3 regions of the Chryseobacterium sp. SG20098 genome follow, and region 3 is predicted to be linked to each of the others. Evidence: riboswitches for the same ligand, from Rfam matches in the RefSeq annotation. Region 3 holds a riboswitch; each other region holds the start of a gene.
What was found. Region 3 has a riboswitch for S-adenosylmethionine ahead of RHP76_RS17795 (alpha/beta fold hydrolase). Riboswitches for the same ligand answer to the same signal wherever they lie in the genome.
Positions count from the first base shown of each region.

Region 1: linked by a shared signal. The riboswitch ahead of RHP76_RS14030 (TonB-dependent receptor plug domain-containing protein) and the one ahead of RHP76_RS17795 (alpha/beta fold hydrolase) in region 3 are both predicted to bind S-adenosylmethionine.
Region 2: linked by a shared signal. The riboswitch ahead of RHP76_RS17015 (SusC/RagA family TonB-linked outer membrane protein) and the one ahead of RHP76_RS17795 (alpha/beta fold hydrolase) in region 3 are both predicted to bind S-adenosylmethionine.

Region 1 is NZ_CP134622.1:3,066,595-3,072,044, forward strand. Features, by position in the region: gene RHP76_RS14025 (APC family permease) at 1-944, opposite strand, end outside; gene RHP76_RS14030 (TonB-dependent receptor plug domain-containing protein) at 952-3,384, opposite strand; SAM riboswitch class I at 3,478-3,583, opposite strand; gene RHP76_RS14035 (alpha-amylase family glycosyl hydrolase) at 3,673-5,450, opposite strand, start outside.
Region 2 is NZ_CP134622.1:3,716,767-3,722,216, forward strand. Features, by position in the region: gene RHP76_RS16995 (GYDIA family GHMP kinase) at 1-104, shown strand, start outside; gene pckA (phosphoenolpyruvate carboxykinase (ATP)) at 232-1,848, shown strand; gene RHP76_RS17005 (hypothetical protein) at 1,899-2,339, opposite strand; gene RHP76_RS17010 (type II 3-dehydroquinate dehydratase) at 2,414-2,821, opposite strand; SAM riboswitch class I at 3,065-3,163, shown strand; gene RHP76_RS17015 (SusC/RagA family TonB-linked outer membrane protein) at 3,247-5,450, shown strand, end outside.
Region 3 is NZ_CP134622.1:3,868,898-3,874,347, forward strand. Features, by position in the region: gene RHP76_RS17780 (proline dehydrogenase family protein) at 1-147, shown strand, start outside; gene RHP76_RS17785 (OsmC family protein) at 223-642, shown strand; gene RHP76_RS17790 (MGH1-like glycoside hydrolase domain-containing protein) at 719-3,334, opposite strand; SAM riboswitch class I at 3,523-3,629, shown strand; gene RHP76_RS17795 (alpha/beta fold hydrolase) at 3,690-4,628, shown strand; gene RHP76_RS17800 (ACT domain-containing protein) at 4,634-5,450, shown strand, end outside.

The DNA of each region.
Region 1 (5,450 bases), 800 kb from region 3:
AATGGTTTCCAGATGTGGGTATGTTTTGCAAAAGCCTGTGTCAGTCTTGAGCCAACCCACAAGTATCCGCTTATGGTTGCAATCAGCTGCAGGGCTATAAAAATATTAACAATTTTTCCAAAAGCCGGACCCAACATATTGACTGCTGCTTCGCCCATCACATCTTCTTTTCCTGCCAGCTGATTTACAGGAGCGTGTTTCAGCATAATATAATTCACCAGAATATAGCTTACCGTCACAAAAACAGTTCCTATAATCAATGATTTAGGAAGGTTTTTCTGTACATCCTTTATTTCTCCCGCAATATAGGAAGCTGAATTCCAGCCTGTGTATGAATAGGTCACAAATACCAGAGAGGTAGCAAAGGCAGGAAGCATGATCTCATTTTGCCAGCTGTCACTGAAATTAAGGCTGTTGCCGATCTGCGGTGAATTTGAAATTCCTACTCCAAGAATAACCAGTACAATAATAAAAGCGATTTTAATGAATGTAAAAAAGTTGTGAAACCTGCTGGATGTTTTCAGGCTGAATGATAATGCAATTGCCACCAGGAATATCGCGGCTATGGCAAATCCGTTTCCAAAAGAATATTCAAATACAGAAAGATATTTTGACATAGCCAAAGCTGCCAGCGCTACGGGAGAGGAAAATCCTATGATGAGCGAAATCCAGCTTATGAGGTATCCGAAAATCGGATGATAGGTTTCTTTAAGATAAATAAAATCGCCTCCGTTTCCTTTAAAATGGGAGCCCAATTCTGCGTAGCAAAAAGCTCCGAACAATGCGAGAACTCCTCCGATGCTCCATAGCAGGAAAATACTGTAGGTGTTGGTAATATCGGAAAGCTGAAATCCCAAGGTGGTAAAAATCCCTGTTCCGATCATATTGGAAACGACGATGGCTGCGGCTGTTTTCCAGCCAATCTGATGTGAGGAAGTACTCATTTAATGATTAAAAATTAAAATTAAGCCTTCCGAAGAAATAATTCCCCAGCGTTCCCATCTGTACAGGCGCATATTTGAATACTCCATAATATGAATTTTTATAAATCTGGCGGTCCGGAAAGACATCAAATATATTGTTGGCTCCTACTGTAAAATTGATACTTTTGGTGATATCATAGCCAACGCTTACATCAGTCATAACTTTTGGGGAGAATTCCTGCACGTCTCCAAACGGATAACCATCTCTTATTACCTTACCAAAATAGGTATTTCTTACGAGAAAACTGAATTTTCCTATTCCATAATTTAATCCTAATGAAGCTTTTGTTTTTGGAGACAGGGTTTCAATGATATTGATCTGATCGGGACCAAAAAACTGATCCTGAGGCGTTCCTAAGTTTTCAGGAAAATGAAAATCTGTGATTTTTGTTTCCGTATAGTTTCCGGCAAGATTCAAATTTAATTTTCCATTCCCAAGAATCCAGTCATAGGAAACCACTACATCTACTCCTTTCGTTTCTGTATCAATGGCATTGGCGAAGAATCTTCCGCTTTCTACCTTAAACTGATCCAGTCTTTTATCTGTTATATTGCTGGTGATCACAACTCTATCCTTTACTTTGATCCAGTATCCATCTATAGTAATTGTCAAGTTGTTTAAAGGTTTAAGCGTAAATCCAGCACTTGCATTGACAGAAGTTTCCTGTTTGAGTTTATCAAATCCAAGAATTTTAGCGGCTTCGCTATCGTTGCTGAATATTCCTTTGGTAACAATCTTTGAACCCGAGGTAGAAATATCCGCATAGGAATTATTAAAATACTGCTGTTGCAATGATGGTGCTCTGAATCCTGTCCCAACAGCGGCTCTTACCGCATAGTTTTTTACAAACTCATATCGTACAGCGAGTTTTCCATTCAAGGTATTTCCGAAATCTGAATAATTTTCAAATCTGGCAGCAGCGTCAATGTTGAGTTTTTTATCCAAATCATAGGAAACATCTGCATATACTGCCGTGGAATGTCTGTCTTTCTTCAAGGCATTGTTGGGAGAGAATCCGATGAAGGATTGAGATCCGCCTGCACCAAGCACTGTTGATCCTTCAGTGGCAACATTTCCATTGATGTCATATTGGGTATAGGATGCTTCGTCACCCGCTTTAATCTGGTATTGTTCAAACCTGAACTCACCACCGAAAGCAATATTGAAACGGTTTATATTTTTAGAAACATCAAGATTAATGGTATTCTGCAGAAAACTATGCGCTCCGGCATAAAAACGGGTGGGAGATTTTGCTCCCAAAGAAGCATTATTCGTATTGTTTACATTATAATTGAAAGTATTGCTTCCAAAGGTGTTACTAAGGTCAAATAGCCAGTCGTTAACATTATATTTCGCACCTACAGCATAAGAAACGTCATATACCTGAGAGGCCAGAGTAGCCTGAAATCCGTTCGGATAAATGGATGAAACTACATTAGATTTTTCGCTCGGCAGTCTTCTGAAACCAAACCCTTCTCCTTCTTTAATACTGAAACCTCCGAAAGAATAGAGTTTAAAATGATCATTAAAAGGATATTCTGAGTTGAAAAACAGCTGTCCCTGTCTGATCTGGGCATCTCCGATCTGAAAATTAAAATCATCACGTGTTAATCCTCTTTTTGCAATTTCTGCATCATCTGCAGCTCTGGCAGCTTTTACGGCTTCAGCATCACCAGCAAATTCATAGGCAAAATTATCCCCGAAAATATCCAGGTCGTGATTTTGCGTTCTAGTGGTTTTTCCTCTGTGACTTAGCTGTAATGAAAGATTAATATAGCCTTCTTTCTTTCCTAATGAGGTTCCATAGTTAACTCCTGCCTGGTAAGTATCACCATCATTTCTTCCGGTTAATCCATAGGTAAGGCTTGCTGAAGCTCCTGTATTTTTCTTAAGAATTATGTTGATCACTCCTGCAATGGCATCAGAACCATATTGCGCAGCTGCTCCGTCTCTTAACACTTCTATTCTATCAATTGCAATTACGGGAATGGTACTCAAATCTGTTCCTACAGAACCATTTCCCACGGTATTCTGATAATTTACCAAAGAAGTAGAATGTCTTCTCTTTCCGTTAAGCAACACCAAAACCTGATCGGGTCCCATACCTCTTAAAGTAACAGGGTCAATATGTTCGGTACCATCAGAAGCAGACTGTCTCACTGCATTAAACGATGGAATCACATAATTCAGGAGATCCTGAGCAGTCATTTGGGGAGAACTTCTCTGGATTTTGTCGATATTAATTACATCTACAGGAACCGGTGTCTCCAGCTTTGTTCTTTTGACATTACGGTTTCCGACGATGATGATATCTTCGATCTGATTTCCTTTTTCCTCACTTTCCTGAGCCGCGACCAGAATTGCTCCAAGCAATAATACAGCTGTGCTTAATTTTTTCATTTTTATTCTTGCCAATTAATAATACGAATCTGACGGATCTTTCCGCAGATACACAAGACTTCAAGAAATGGAATTTATATAGAATATTGACTTCACTTATCTCCCCCAAAGGGTTGGAATTAGCACCTTTACACTTCTGGAACCGTGTAGGTTGCTAAGGTTTCACCGGGCCAAATCCCTCCACCTTTCTTGATAAATCTACTGCAAAAGTAGACTATTTTTTTGAACTTACAAAAAAAAGCAAATCTGCTGATCCGCAAATTTGCCTTTATTATTTTATAATTTATTTTATTCAATAATCATCTTTTGAATGGCTATTCCTGTATCTGATTTCAACTGCACAAGATACGTGCCTGCTGGATAATCAACCTTCGCATCGTAAGTTCCGCTCTCTTTATCCAGTTTGAAATTATCCAGTTTTTTACCGGTCATATCAAAAATTGAAATTTCACCTTTTTTTGCTTTATTGAAAACGAGGTGAGCGATTCCGTTGCGAACCGGATTATCCGCAATCTGAAGAGATAATTTGTTGACCGCATTGGTATCTACAGTAGACAACGCACCTGCATAATTTCCAAAGATTCTGAATTCTCCGGGCTGTAAAGTGATCGGAGCCGTTGTGGAAACTATATTCGAAATACTGTTATCCATTAAATTCTGCCATTGACCAGTGTAAGGGAAATAAGGCACTACATTCTGTGCGGAAGTCGTGTAATTGGCCAATACGACAACATTCTTTATTCCTGTTGTAATAGCTGCATCATACACATAAATTCTTGTGATAAGACCAGTAGGATCATTCGTAAGGTTATTGGATTCTATACTGTAAGTTCTAGATTTAAAAACCTGATGACTGTTTCTGATGTTGATGATTTTAGCCCATGTATCATAGACTGCTTTTCGGTTCGCATTGGTATCATATCCTAAAGTGAATGCTACAGGTTTTTCATCGGTTCTGCATCCGCTGTCGATGGTACCATTCGCACATCTGTTGATGCTGAATTCATAACCTAATTCTCCAAACTGCCAGATCATTTTCGGACCAGGGATAGTAAAGAACGTGGCCCCGAAAGTTTTCATTCTTTCAAGAGCGGTATTCAGGTTTTTTACATCATAGCTTCCGTTCGCTGCACCGTATGCAAGGTTTTTAAACATCAGTCTTTCTTCATCGTGGCTTTCTCCGTAGCCTACGGCACTCATATTGGTGAATCCGTGAAGACTGTGATTCATACGGTCGTAGTTGCTGTTTTCCTGATAGCCCATCGTATTCTGATTGTAAGGATCGGTCTGTTTATTCCAAAGCATAACGCCTTTTCCTTCTGCTATTCTGTAATTCGCCCATTGCTGTTCTTCTGCATCAGTTCCAAGGTGTTCGAAGATCATATAAGAATTGGGATCAATGGCCCATTGTTTATCAGCATAATTTTTCATGATATCCACTCTGTCCTGCTGGTAGGCATTGGTACAGGCCTCATCATTTTCAGAACAGCTTTGCGTAAATCCTTTGGTTAAATCCCAACGGAATCCGTCTATGTGATATTCCGTAAGCCATTGCTGAAGACATCTTTCAACGTAATATTGCGTTGAAAGACTTGTATGGTTAAAATCATTGAAGACATTGTATGAATGTTTCGGTACCTGGTTAAAGTAAGGATTGTTCGGTGCAACATCACCATAGCCGTCACCATCAGGATCAATATTCCAAAGTCTAACTAAAGGAGAGCGTCCTGTAGCATGATTAAACGCTACATCCAGAATGACTGCAATTCCGTTCTGATGACATAAATCTACAAATTCTTTGAATTTTTCCGGAGTTCCATAGGCTTTGTCTAATGCATAATGGAAAGAAGTATTGTATCCCCAGGAAAGATTTCCGTCAAATTCCATGATGGGAAGCAGTTCTATAGCATTGATCTTTAAATTCTTTAAATACGAGATTTTATCAATCAATGACTGCCAGTTTTTTTCTTGAGTAAAGTCTCTCAATAATAATTCATAGACTATAAGATCCTGTTTCGCAGGTCTTTGAAAATTGGTAACCTGCCAATTATAAGCGGTCTGGCCTG
Region 2 (5,450 bases), 150 kb from region 3:
GGGGAGATTTTGTAATGAGTGCCAAATTTGGGGACTATAAGAACTATTTTTGGGAGAAAGGTTTTACAACTATTTTTGAATGGGAAAATATAATTGATTTGTAATCAGGTAGTTATAATCCTGTTTTTTTATTTGCCATTCTGACTTATATCAGTATATTTAAACCACCTTTAACAAATAATTAATATTATTTTTGTTGAAAGCAATAAAGAAATAGAAAATATAAGTAAAATGAAAAACACTAAAATCATCCAGGATTTAGAGAAATTAGGGATTAAAGGAAACTATGAAGTAGTGTATAATCCTTCTTATGAAGAATTATATCAGGCTGAAGTTTCTCCTGAAAATCAGGGGTTTGAGAAAGCTGAGCTTACAGAATCAGGCGCAGTATCAGTAAAAACAGGAATTTTCACAGGTCGTTCACCTAAAGACAGATATATTGTTCAGGATGATGTTACAAGAGATACAATTTTCTGGGATGGTAAAGTAAACTTACCTACAACAGCAGAAATTTTCGGGTCTTGTAAAGAACTAGTGCTGAACCAGCTTGCTGAATCTAAAAAGATTTATGTAGTAGATACATTCTGCGGAACGAATGCGGATACGAGACTTAAAGTTAGATTTATCGTTGAAGTGGCATGGCAGGCGCATTTTGTTACTAATATGTTTATTCGTCCTTCTCATTACGAACTTGAAAACTTCGGTGAGCCGGATTTCACAGTAATCAACGGATCAAAGACTACCAACCCGAACTGGGAAGCTCAGGGATTAAACTCTGAAAACTTCATTATGTTCAACCTTACTGAAAAACTACAGATTATCGGAGGTACATGGTACGGAGGTGAAATGAAGAAAGGGATGTTTGCTATGATGAACTACTATCTTCCATTAAAAGGTATGGCTTCTATGCACTGTTCTGCTAACGTAGGAGAAAAAGGTGATGTAGCTTTATTCTTTGGTCTTTCAGGAACTGGTAAAACAACTTTATCAGCAGATCCTAAAAGATACCTTATCGGTGACGATGAGCACGGATGGGATAACAACGGAGTATTCAACTATGAAGGTGGATGCTACGCTAAAGTTATCGACTTATCTGCAGAAAAAGAACCGGATATCTTCGCTGCCATCAAGAGAGATGCTCTTCTTGAAAACGTTGTTGTTAACAATGGAGTAGCAGATTATACAGACGGATCTATCACTGAGAACACAAGAGTTTCTTATCCAATCTATCATATCAACAAAATTGTATTGCCTTCTAAAGCAGGTCATGCCAAAAAGATTGTTTATCTTTCAGCAGATGCATTCGGAGTACTTCCTCCGGTTTCTATCCTGAATGAAGATCAGGCGCAGTACCACTTCCTTTGCGGTTATACCTCAAAATTGGCAGGAACTGAAAGAGGAATTACAGAACCTCAACCATCTTTCTCACCTGCATTTGGTGAAGCATTCCTTACCTTACACCCGACAATGTATTCTAAAACATTAATCGGCAAAATGAAAGAGCACGGCGCTAAGGCTTATTTGGTAAACACAGGTTGGAATGGTACCGGAAAGAGAATTTCTCTTAAAGATACCAGAGCAATTATTGATGCCATCATTGACGGTTCTATTGATAATGCTCCTAAAACTCAGGTTCCAATTATGAACCTTGAAATTCCTACTGAATTGCCAAACGTTTCTACAGGTATTCTAGATCCTAGAGATACTTATGAGAGCGCTTCAGAATGGGAAGAAAAAGCAAAAGATCTTGCTTCAAGATATATCAAGAACTTTGAGCAGTATTGTGATACTGAAGAAGGTAAAAAATTAGTAGCTTCAGGACCTCAATTGCAGGAACAAACTATCTAATAGTTGCCAATCAACATACAAAAAGCCTCATCAGTGATGAGGCTTTTTTTTTATTCATATTTTTTACAGTTTTCAATCAGTTCGTTCTGTTCATCCAGTTTTAGGACGGTTGATTTGATTGATTCTTCAGTGAGGTATTTTATAATCATAAAGTGTTTTGAAGAAAAGTAAGACTCTTTGTCCAATATTTTATCTAAATACTGCGGGGTAGTGAAGGTCATCCCATATTTTGTTTTGTCGGAAAATTCAATGCTTACTTCTATAGCATCAGATTCAATATTTTCAATTTCATCATCAATATGAATAGAAGTTATTTCCGGTTCATTGTTTAAACTAAAATAAAAATCAGAATACCACCTCAGTTTTCCTTCGTCATTCCAGATTCTTATATTTTCCGCATTTTTTTCTTCAACGATATAGTTTTTTCTTTTCGTCAATTGCCCGGAATATATTCCAATGTCTTTGCAATAAACCTTATCTTTTATCTTCATAAATTACTCTGATACTTATCCATAATTATCTGTAGAAATCTGTGCAATTCATGGGAAAAGGATAAGTAACAAAATTACTTCAAGCTTAATAAAGCCAGCCTATATCCATCCATTCCAAAGCCTGATAAAACGGCATCTGTATTGGCTGCCGTTACAGATTTCTGTCGGAATTCCTCTCTTTTATAAATGTTACTGATATGTACTTCTACTTTTGGCTTGCGAATGTTTTTCAAGCAATCAGCAATAGCATAAGAATAATGAGTAAAAGCTCCGGGGTTAATTACTAAGGCATCAAAATCATCCTCCTGAAGTCTGTTGATAAGTTCTCCTTCAATATTAGACTGGTAATATTTTAATTCATGGGTCTGGAACTCGGATCTTAAATTTTCCAAATAGCTTTCCATAGAAACATTTCCATAGATTTCCGGTTCTCTTGTGCCTAACAGATTGAGGTTAGGGCCGTTGATGATCAAAACTTTCATACCATAAAATTAAAAACTTTTTTCAATTAAAGATCAAAAATTTCTGGACAGATTTAATTTGTTGTATTGAATTATTGATAATGATATTTGTCATGTTTAAGAAAGTAGCAAAGCTTGTAACTCTTTATTGTGATGGGTTTTATTAAAAAATTACGTTAATTTTTGAAAATTTATCATGAAAAATAAATAAGTCTACTTGTTTTGTAGACTAAAAGTTTTTAGCTTTGCAACCATATTTCGATCGGCTTATAAAGAAAGATGGAGGGAACTGACCCTGTGAAGTCTTGACAACCTACCCGTGGGGCAAGGTGTTACGTTCAGCCTTTTAAGGAAAAATAAGCATTTGGTTTATCGTATTTATCGATGCCCTTTGCTGATTTTTCTGCAAAGGGCTAAATTTTAATATATGATAACTAAAATTGATTATGATTAGCAAAAATTTATTCAATTCTAAAGCCTGGATGCCTCCGGTTGCTGCTTTTTTTCTGGGAGTAACCAGTGTAAGTGCACAGAATTCCAGACCGAAAAAAGATAGCCTTCATGAAAAGGAGATTGATGAAGTAGTAGTGGTGGCTTACGGAAAAGCTAAAAGAAACAGCTATACCGGCTCTGTAGCGACCATTTCAAGTGATAAGATTAATAACAGACCTGTAACCAATATCACCAAAGCATTGGAAGGCCAGGTTGCGGGGATTCAGACCACCAGTGCATCAGGACAGCCAGGTGCGGTTTCTACCATCAGAATCAGAGGTATTGGTTCCATCAGTGCTTCCAGTGATCCTTTATATGTAGTGGACGGGATTCCTTTTGATGGAAACCTGAACTCCATTAGCCCAAGCGATATTGAATCTATAAGTGTTTTAAAAGATGCTACAGCAAGTGCTTTGTATGGTTCAAGAGGAGCCAACGGGATTATTATCATCACTACAAAATCAGGGAAAAAAGGAGAAGCCAGAGTTAATTTTAATATCAGTCAGGGATTCTCAGGAAGAGCTGTCAAAGATTATGAACAGGTAAACACGGATCAATACTTTCAATTATATTGGGAAGCATTAAGAAACGGATATCAGTCCGGTAAAGTTTCTTCTCAGCAGGCTGCTCAGATGGCAACGGATAATCTTGTTTCTACCCTTGGAATTAATCCATATGGAACTGCTTATCCAAAACCGGTGGGAACAGATGGGAAATTATTGCCTGGTGCATCACCACTCTGGAATGACGACTGGAGAGATGTTTTACAGAGAGTGGCATCAAGAAACCAGATGGATCTTGATATCAGCGGAGGTAGTGATAAAAGTAATTACTTCTTTTCACTAGGGTATCTGGATGATAAAGGGATGGCGATTGAATCCGGTTTTAAAAGATATAATACCAGATTAAAAATCAATTCGGAAGTGAAGAAATGGTTAAATGTTGGAGTCAACTTAAGCTATACCAACAGTATTCAGCAGGCACCAACTTCTTCAGATTCCAAGGCGAGCAATATCATCAATGCCGCAAGGTTTATTCCTTCTTTCTATCCTTATTATGAAAGAAATGCTGACGGAACTTACGTTTTAGATGCTGACGGAAATCCGATTTATGATTTTGGAAAGTACAGGCCCACAAATGCACTTCAAAATCAGAATGCGGCTGCCACTTTACCATTAGACAAAAACGAAAATAAAGAAGATAACTTTTCAGGAAAAGGATTCATGGAATTCACTTTCCTGCCGGAACTGAAATTCAAAACAAGCTTCTCAGTTGATTTGGTGAATTATAACGGTCATTATTATTCAAATCCATTACTTGGGCAAGGAGCGGAAATTGGAGGTTCAGTGACGAAAACCAATACCAGAACACTATCTTATACAACCAGTAATATCCTTACGTACGATAAAAAGTTTGGAAAGCATCACGTTAATGCACTGGCAGGACACGAATTCTACAAATACGATTATCAGACGATTTCAGGAACAAGAAGTCAGTTTTCACTGCCTTATTACTATGAGCCGGATGCTGCTTCTCTGCTGGGAAGTTTCAGTGGAAACAGTAATAAATTAAGCTTATTGAGTTTCCTTGGAAAAGTAGAGTATGACTACAATAATACTTACTTTTTATCTGCATCGGGAAGAGCAGACAGCTCTTCGAGATTTGAAAAAGATAACAGATGGGGGAGATTCTGGTCAGTAGGAGGTTCATGGAAAATATCCAATGAAGAATTTATTAAAAGCCTGAATGTATTCAATCAATTGACATTGCGTGCCAGTTACGGAGGACAAGGAAATGATAAATTACTTAGACCTAACGGACAGCCGCTTTATTATGCTTATCAGGAGCTGTACAGATTTATCAGCCTTGGCGGAGAACCGGGTACAACTCTTGAAAAGACTTCCACTAATAATGTGAAATGGGAAACCAACCTTAATTTAAACGTAGGATTGGAATTCGCTATTTTGAATAACAGAGTTAAAGGGAATATCGAATACTTCAAAAGAAAAAGCCAGGATCTTCTGTTTAATATGCCGGTGGCACCATCGTTGGGTATCAGTGATTATCCTGCCAATATCGGAACCATTCAGAATACAGGATTTGAATTTTCATTGTTCACAACACCTATTAAGAATGATGATTTCCAATGGAATGTTGA
Region 3 (5,450 bases):
GAAGATCTGTTGAATGAAATCTATAAAGAAGGTTACCCGTGCAGACAGTATATTGTGTATGGTGATGAATGGTATCTGTACATGTGTAACCGCATTGCAGAAAATCCGGATAATCTTTTTCAGGCTATGGTTGATATCATGTCTTAGCCTGAGGTTTACTCCATAAAGTTTTTTATATTTGAATAAGAATATAAAAAGAAATCTGAAATATAAACCCGTACAATGAAAATTACACTCAACAGAATAAACGACGATTTTTTATTTGAATGTACAAACTCACAAGGAAATTCTATCCTTTTAGATAATACTTCCCAGCCGGGAGCCAAAGGAGTTTCCCCAATGGAAAGTGTACTGATGGCTGTAGCAGGCTGCAGCGGAATTGATGTGGTGTCTATTCTGAAGAAGCAACGTCAGGAAATTAAAAGCTTTCAGGCAGAAGTAGAAGGAGAAAGAGTGCAGGTAGAAGATGCAAAACCTTTTAAATCGATTAACGTTAAGTTCCTTTTGGAAGGAGAAATTGATCCTAAAAAAGCATTAAAGGCTGCAGAACTTTCTTTTGAAAAATACTGCTCTGTATCAAAAACGTTAGAACCGAATGTAGAAATCGGATACGAAGTGTATGTGAACGGAGAAAAAATTTAATCTCTTACATAAAATAGCAAAAGCCGGATGTTTTATCCGGCTTTTATATTACTCATTACCAATTACTCATTGCTTATTAAAAGGTGAGTCTTGGTTTTATCAGTTTCGCCACAGTAGCTGTCCATCCCGTTTGGTGGGAAGCACCCACACCACGGCCATTATCTCCATGGAAATATTCAAAAAACGTAATATAATCTCTGAAATGTTCATCATAATTGAACTTTGGATTACCTCCGTTGAAAGCTCTTTGTCCATGTTCATCCTTTAAAAATAGAGAACAGAGTCTTTTACTTATATTTTGAGCCACTTCATCAAGATTTCTTTTATCACCACTTCCTGTGGGAAGTTCTACTTTCAGACTGTTTCCATAGTAATAATGGAAGCGCTGAAGACTTTCCACAATCAGAAAATTGATTGGAAACCAAATTGGACCGCGCCAGTTGCTGTTTCCGCCAAACATACGGCTGTCACTTTCTGCAGGTGTATAGTAGACTATATTTTCAGACCCATGTACAGAGAAGACAAAAGGATTTTCCTCATATACCTTAGACATGGCGCGGATTCCGTAAGAACTCAGGAATTCATTTTCATCAAGCATTCTGGTCAGAACCTTTGTCAGTCTGTTTTTGCGGAGGATACTCATAAGGTGTTTTCGGCCTTGTCCTTCCTCATCCCAGTGAGAAACCAGTTTGGTCAACTCCGGCTTGTTCTTTAAGATCCATTCCATTCGGGTTCTGAAATTCGGCATCTTTTCCAGTAAGCGGTGGTCAACAATCTCAACAGCAAACATAGGAATCAAACCCACAATACTTCTTAATTTTAAAGAAACACTGTCTCCATTTCCTAGCTGTAGGACATCATAGAAGAATCCGTCTTCTTCGTTCCAAAGTCCTTTCGTTCCTTCGCCCAGGTTTTCCATAGCTTCAGCGATATAAAGATAATGCTCAAAAAACTTGATGGCCATATCTTCATATACCTGATAATATTGGGCAAGCTCCATTGCAATACGCATCATATTCAATGCATACATGGCCATCCAGCTTGTTCCGTCTGCCTGTTCAAGATGCTGCCCGTCCTTTAGTTCCATATTCCGGTCAAAAGCTCCGATATTATCGAGACCAAGAAACCCTCCGCCAAAGATATTTTTTCCGTTTTTATCCTTTCGGTTCACCCACCAGGTGAAATTAAGAAGCAGTTTCTGAAAAACTTTCTCTAAAAATAATAAATCCGGTTTTCCGTTAGTTTTTTCATCAATTTTGAAAACACGGAAGCATGACCAGGCGTGTACTGGCGGGTTCACGTCACTCATATTCCATTCATAGGCTGGAAGCTGTCCATTAGGATGCATGTACCATTCCTTAGTAAGGAGCAAAAGTTGTCCCTTGGCAAATTCCGCATCAATGATGGAAAACGGAACACAGTGAAATGCCAGATCCCATGTGGCATACCATGGATACTCCCATTTATCGGGCATAGAAATAATATCCTTATTATGGAGATGATTCCATTCCGTATTTCTTACATATTCGTTGAAATTTCTTGGGGCTTCAAAGTTGGGATCACCTTTCAGCCATTTTCCAATATTGTAATGATAGAACTGCTTATTCCAGAGAAGTCCTGCAAAAGCCTGTCTCTGAACATTTCTTTCATCTTCGTTAACGGTATCATTTTGAATTTCTTTATAAAATTCTTCAGCTTCAGCCTGTCGCGTATTGAATATTTCATCAAACTTTTCAAAAGGCTCATCAGCTTCAGCCGGGCATAATCTGAATTCAAAAACTTTGGATTCTCCGGCACCAATAAGCTCATCAATCAGAAAAGAAGCTTTTGTCCCTTTCTTTGCGGGATTTATCGTATTCGTTTGATGGATAATATAATTATTGATTCCGTCTTTGAAATAAGTGTTTTCACCTGCAGGAGCTCCATAAAGCTTAGAATTGTTGGTTTCATTATCACAAAATACGCTTTGTGCATTGGTATTTCGGGAATAAAGTTTTTTAATGGAGATACTGTCGTGTCCAATATTGATACTTCCGTCATGAGAAGCATTAAGCTCTGCCTTATAGGTGTTGTATCCCCATTTCCAGTTATTTCTGAACCATGCTGTAGGTGCCACCACAATAGGTGCTTCATGCTGACTTCGGTTACAGACCGTTACTCTGGCAAGAATATCATTGTGATCGGCCTTGCAATATTCAATGAAAATATCAAAATATTCATCATTATCGAAAATTCCGGTATCGAAAATTTCATATTCCGGTTCCTTTTTACTGCGTCTTCCGTTTTCTGCAACAAGGTCATCGTAAGGAAATTCATTGATCGGATATTTATACACCATTTTCATATAGCTATGAGTAGGTGTATTATCCAGATAATAAAAGATCTCTTTGATGTCTTCCCCATGATTTCCCTGAGGATTGCTCAACCCAAAGAATCGTTCCTTTACCATTTTGTCTTTCTTGTTCCAGAATGAAAAAGCAAAACACAAAAGCTGCTTTATATCAGAAATTCCGGCAATACCTTCTTCTCCCCATCGGTAGGCATAGCTTTCTGCATTATTATGGTTGGTAAAATTCCAGGCATTCCCGTTCGGGCTATAATCTTCACGTACATTTCCCCACTGCCGGTTGCTTACATAAGGTCCCCAGTTTTTCCATTTGGTATCTTGTAATCTATCTTTTTCGGCGGTCATATCTCATCACTTTTCCATACGAAGTTAGTTTTTTTGAGAAGTAATTCCAATTTTTTTCATCTGAATAATTATTAATATACTCTTGGAATACTTGTATTTAAGGGCTTTTTTAAATATTAAAATAATTTTTTTTTGAAATTAAAAGAAAAGAACTACCTTTGCACCATTCGTTCATTCAAATATTGAAAATGTTATCAAGAAAGGTTGAGGGATTAGACCCTATGAAACCTTAGCAACCCTTTGCGCAAGCAAAGAAGGTGCTACGTTCTACCAAATAATTTTGGACAGATAACTCACTGAAGTTCTTTTCAGCCATTTCCTGTGGCATTTTCAATTGTATTAAAATTTAATAGAATTGAAAACAGAACTAAACTATATTAATCTTACGTATCAAACTCATTCCCAAAAGGAATACCATATCCCGTTGAGCTATCAGCTCTTTGGGAAAGATCTGTTTACAGCCCCTGTCATTTTAGTCAATCATGCTCTTACCGGAAATTCAAACGTATCCGGAGAAAAAGGCTGGTGGAAACAGCTGGTGGGAAAAAATCAGATTGTTGATACTGATCAATATACCGTTCTATGCTTCAACATACCCGGAAACGGATATGACGATTTTTTAATTGAAGACTATGAAGACTTTACTCCTTCAGATATCGCAGCGATATTTTTGAAAGGACTTGAAGCGTTACATATCAAAAATTTATATGCCATTATCGGAGGCTCTCTGGGAGGAGGGATTGCGTGGGAAATGCTTTCCAAGCAGCCGGATCTTGCAGAAATATTTATTCCTATTGCCTGCGATTACAGAACGCACGACTGGCTTCATGCACAGTGTCTGGTTCAGAAATTTTTATTAAATGATAAGGAAGAACCATTACAGAAAGCAAGAATTCATGCCATGTTGTGCTACAGAACACCGCAGTCGCTCAATGACAGATTTCAAAACCAATATAACCAGGACAAACAACGCCTGGAATCAGAAGACTGGCTGGTTTATCATGGTAATGCACTAAACGAAAGGTTTAGTTTAAAGAGTTACAAACTGATGAATCATCTCTTGATGAATATAAATGTTGTTGAAGAAGCACTGGAGAACATACAGGCACGAATGCACATGATCTCCGTAGATACAGACTTATTCTTCCCGGCTTCTGAAATCCGAATGTGTTTTGAAAACTTAAAAGAGAAAAATAAGGATGTGTCTTATCACGAGATCCAATCTATACACGGCCATGATGCCTTCCTAATGGAATATCAACAATTAAATAATATCATTAAAAACATTTTATAGAAGTAATGAAAAATGCTAACGAGATAAAATTTTTGAAGAACAGATCAATCGTCAAATTTGAAGGAGAAGATTTCCTGGGAGAAATCGGTATTGACGGACGAATTTTTAAAGCGCTTACTTTAGCGCGTATAAGTGTAGGTGTAATCTCTCAGCAGGCTGTAGAGAACGGAATTTCTATTCTGGTGCATGAAAATGATGCAGAGAAAGCAGTGGCTTGTCTTATTGATGAATTCGAAGCAGAAAGAAAGTCAGGAAAAGTTTCCCAAATATATAGTATCAATAATGTTTCTGTGATTGGTTTTGTTGCAGAAGATTTCAATAAAGTTTTTGCAGAACTTGCCAGAAACAATGTTTTTCCATTGCTTTTGAACCAGGTAGCAGGAGAAAACAGAGTCAATATCGTAGTGACGTCTTCACAGGATGAAAAAACAAGAAACATCATAGAATCTGAAATTTTCAAAAAGCCAAAGACCGTTCATCTGGCCATTATTGGCCATGGAAACGTAGGGAAAACCTTGATAGAACAAGTACTTGAATCTGCAGAAGAGATTAAAAAACGCAAAAAAATAGACCTTAAAGTCGTTGCGGTAGCCAATTCAAAGAAAATTGCCTTCAACAAAAAAGGATTTGATGCCCATTGGAATGATGAGGTTTTAACAGCAGAGCATCCGTCAAACGTGGAAGAACTGATTAATTTCTCTAATGAAAATCAACTGGAGAACCTGATTGTTGTGGATAACACGGCAAGCAAGGATTTTGTTAAAAACTATCACGCTTTGGCAGAAAACGGGTTTGATCTGGTTTCTTCCAACAAAATTTTCA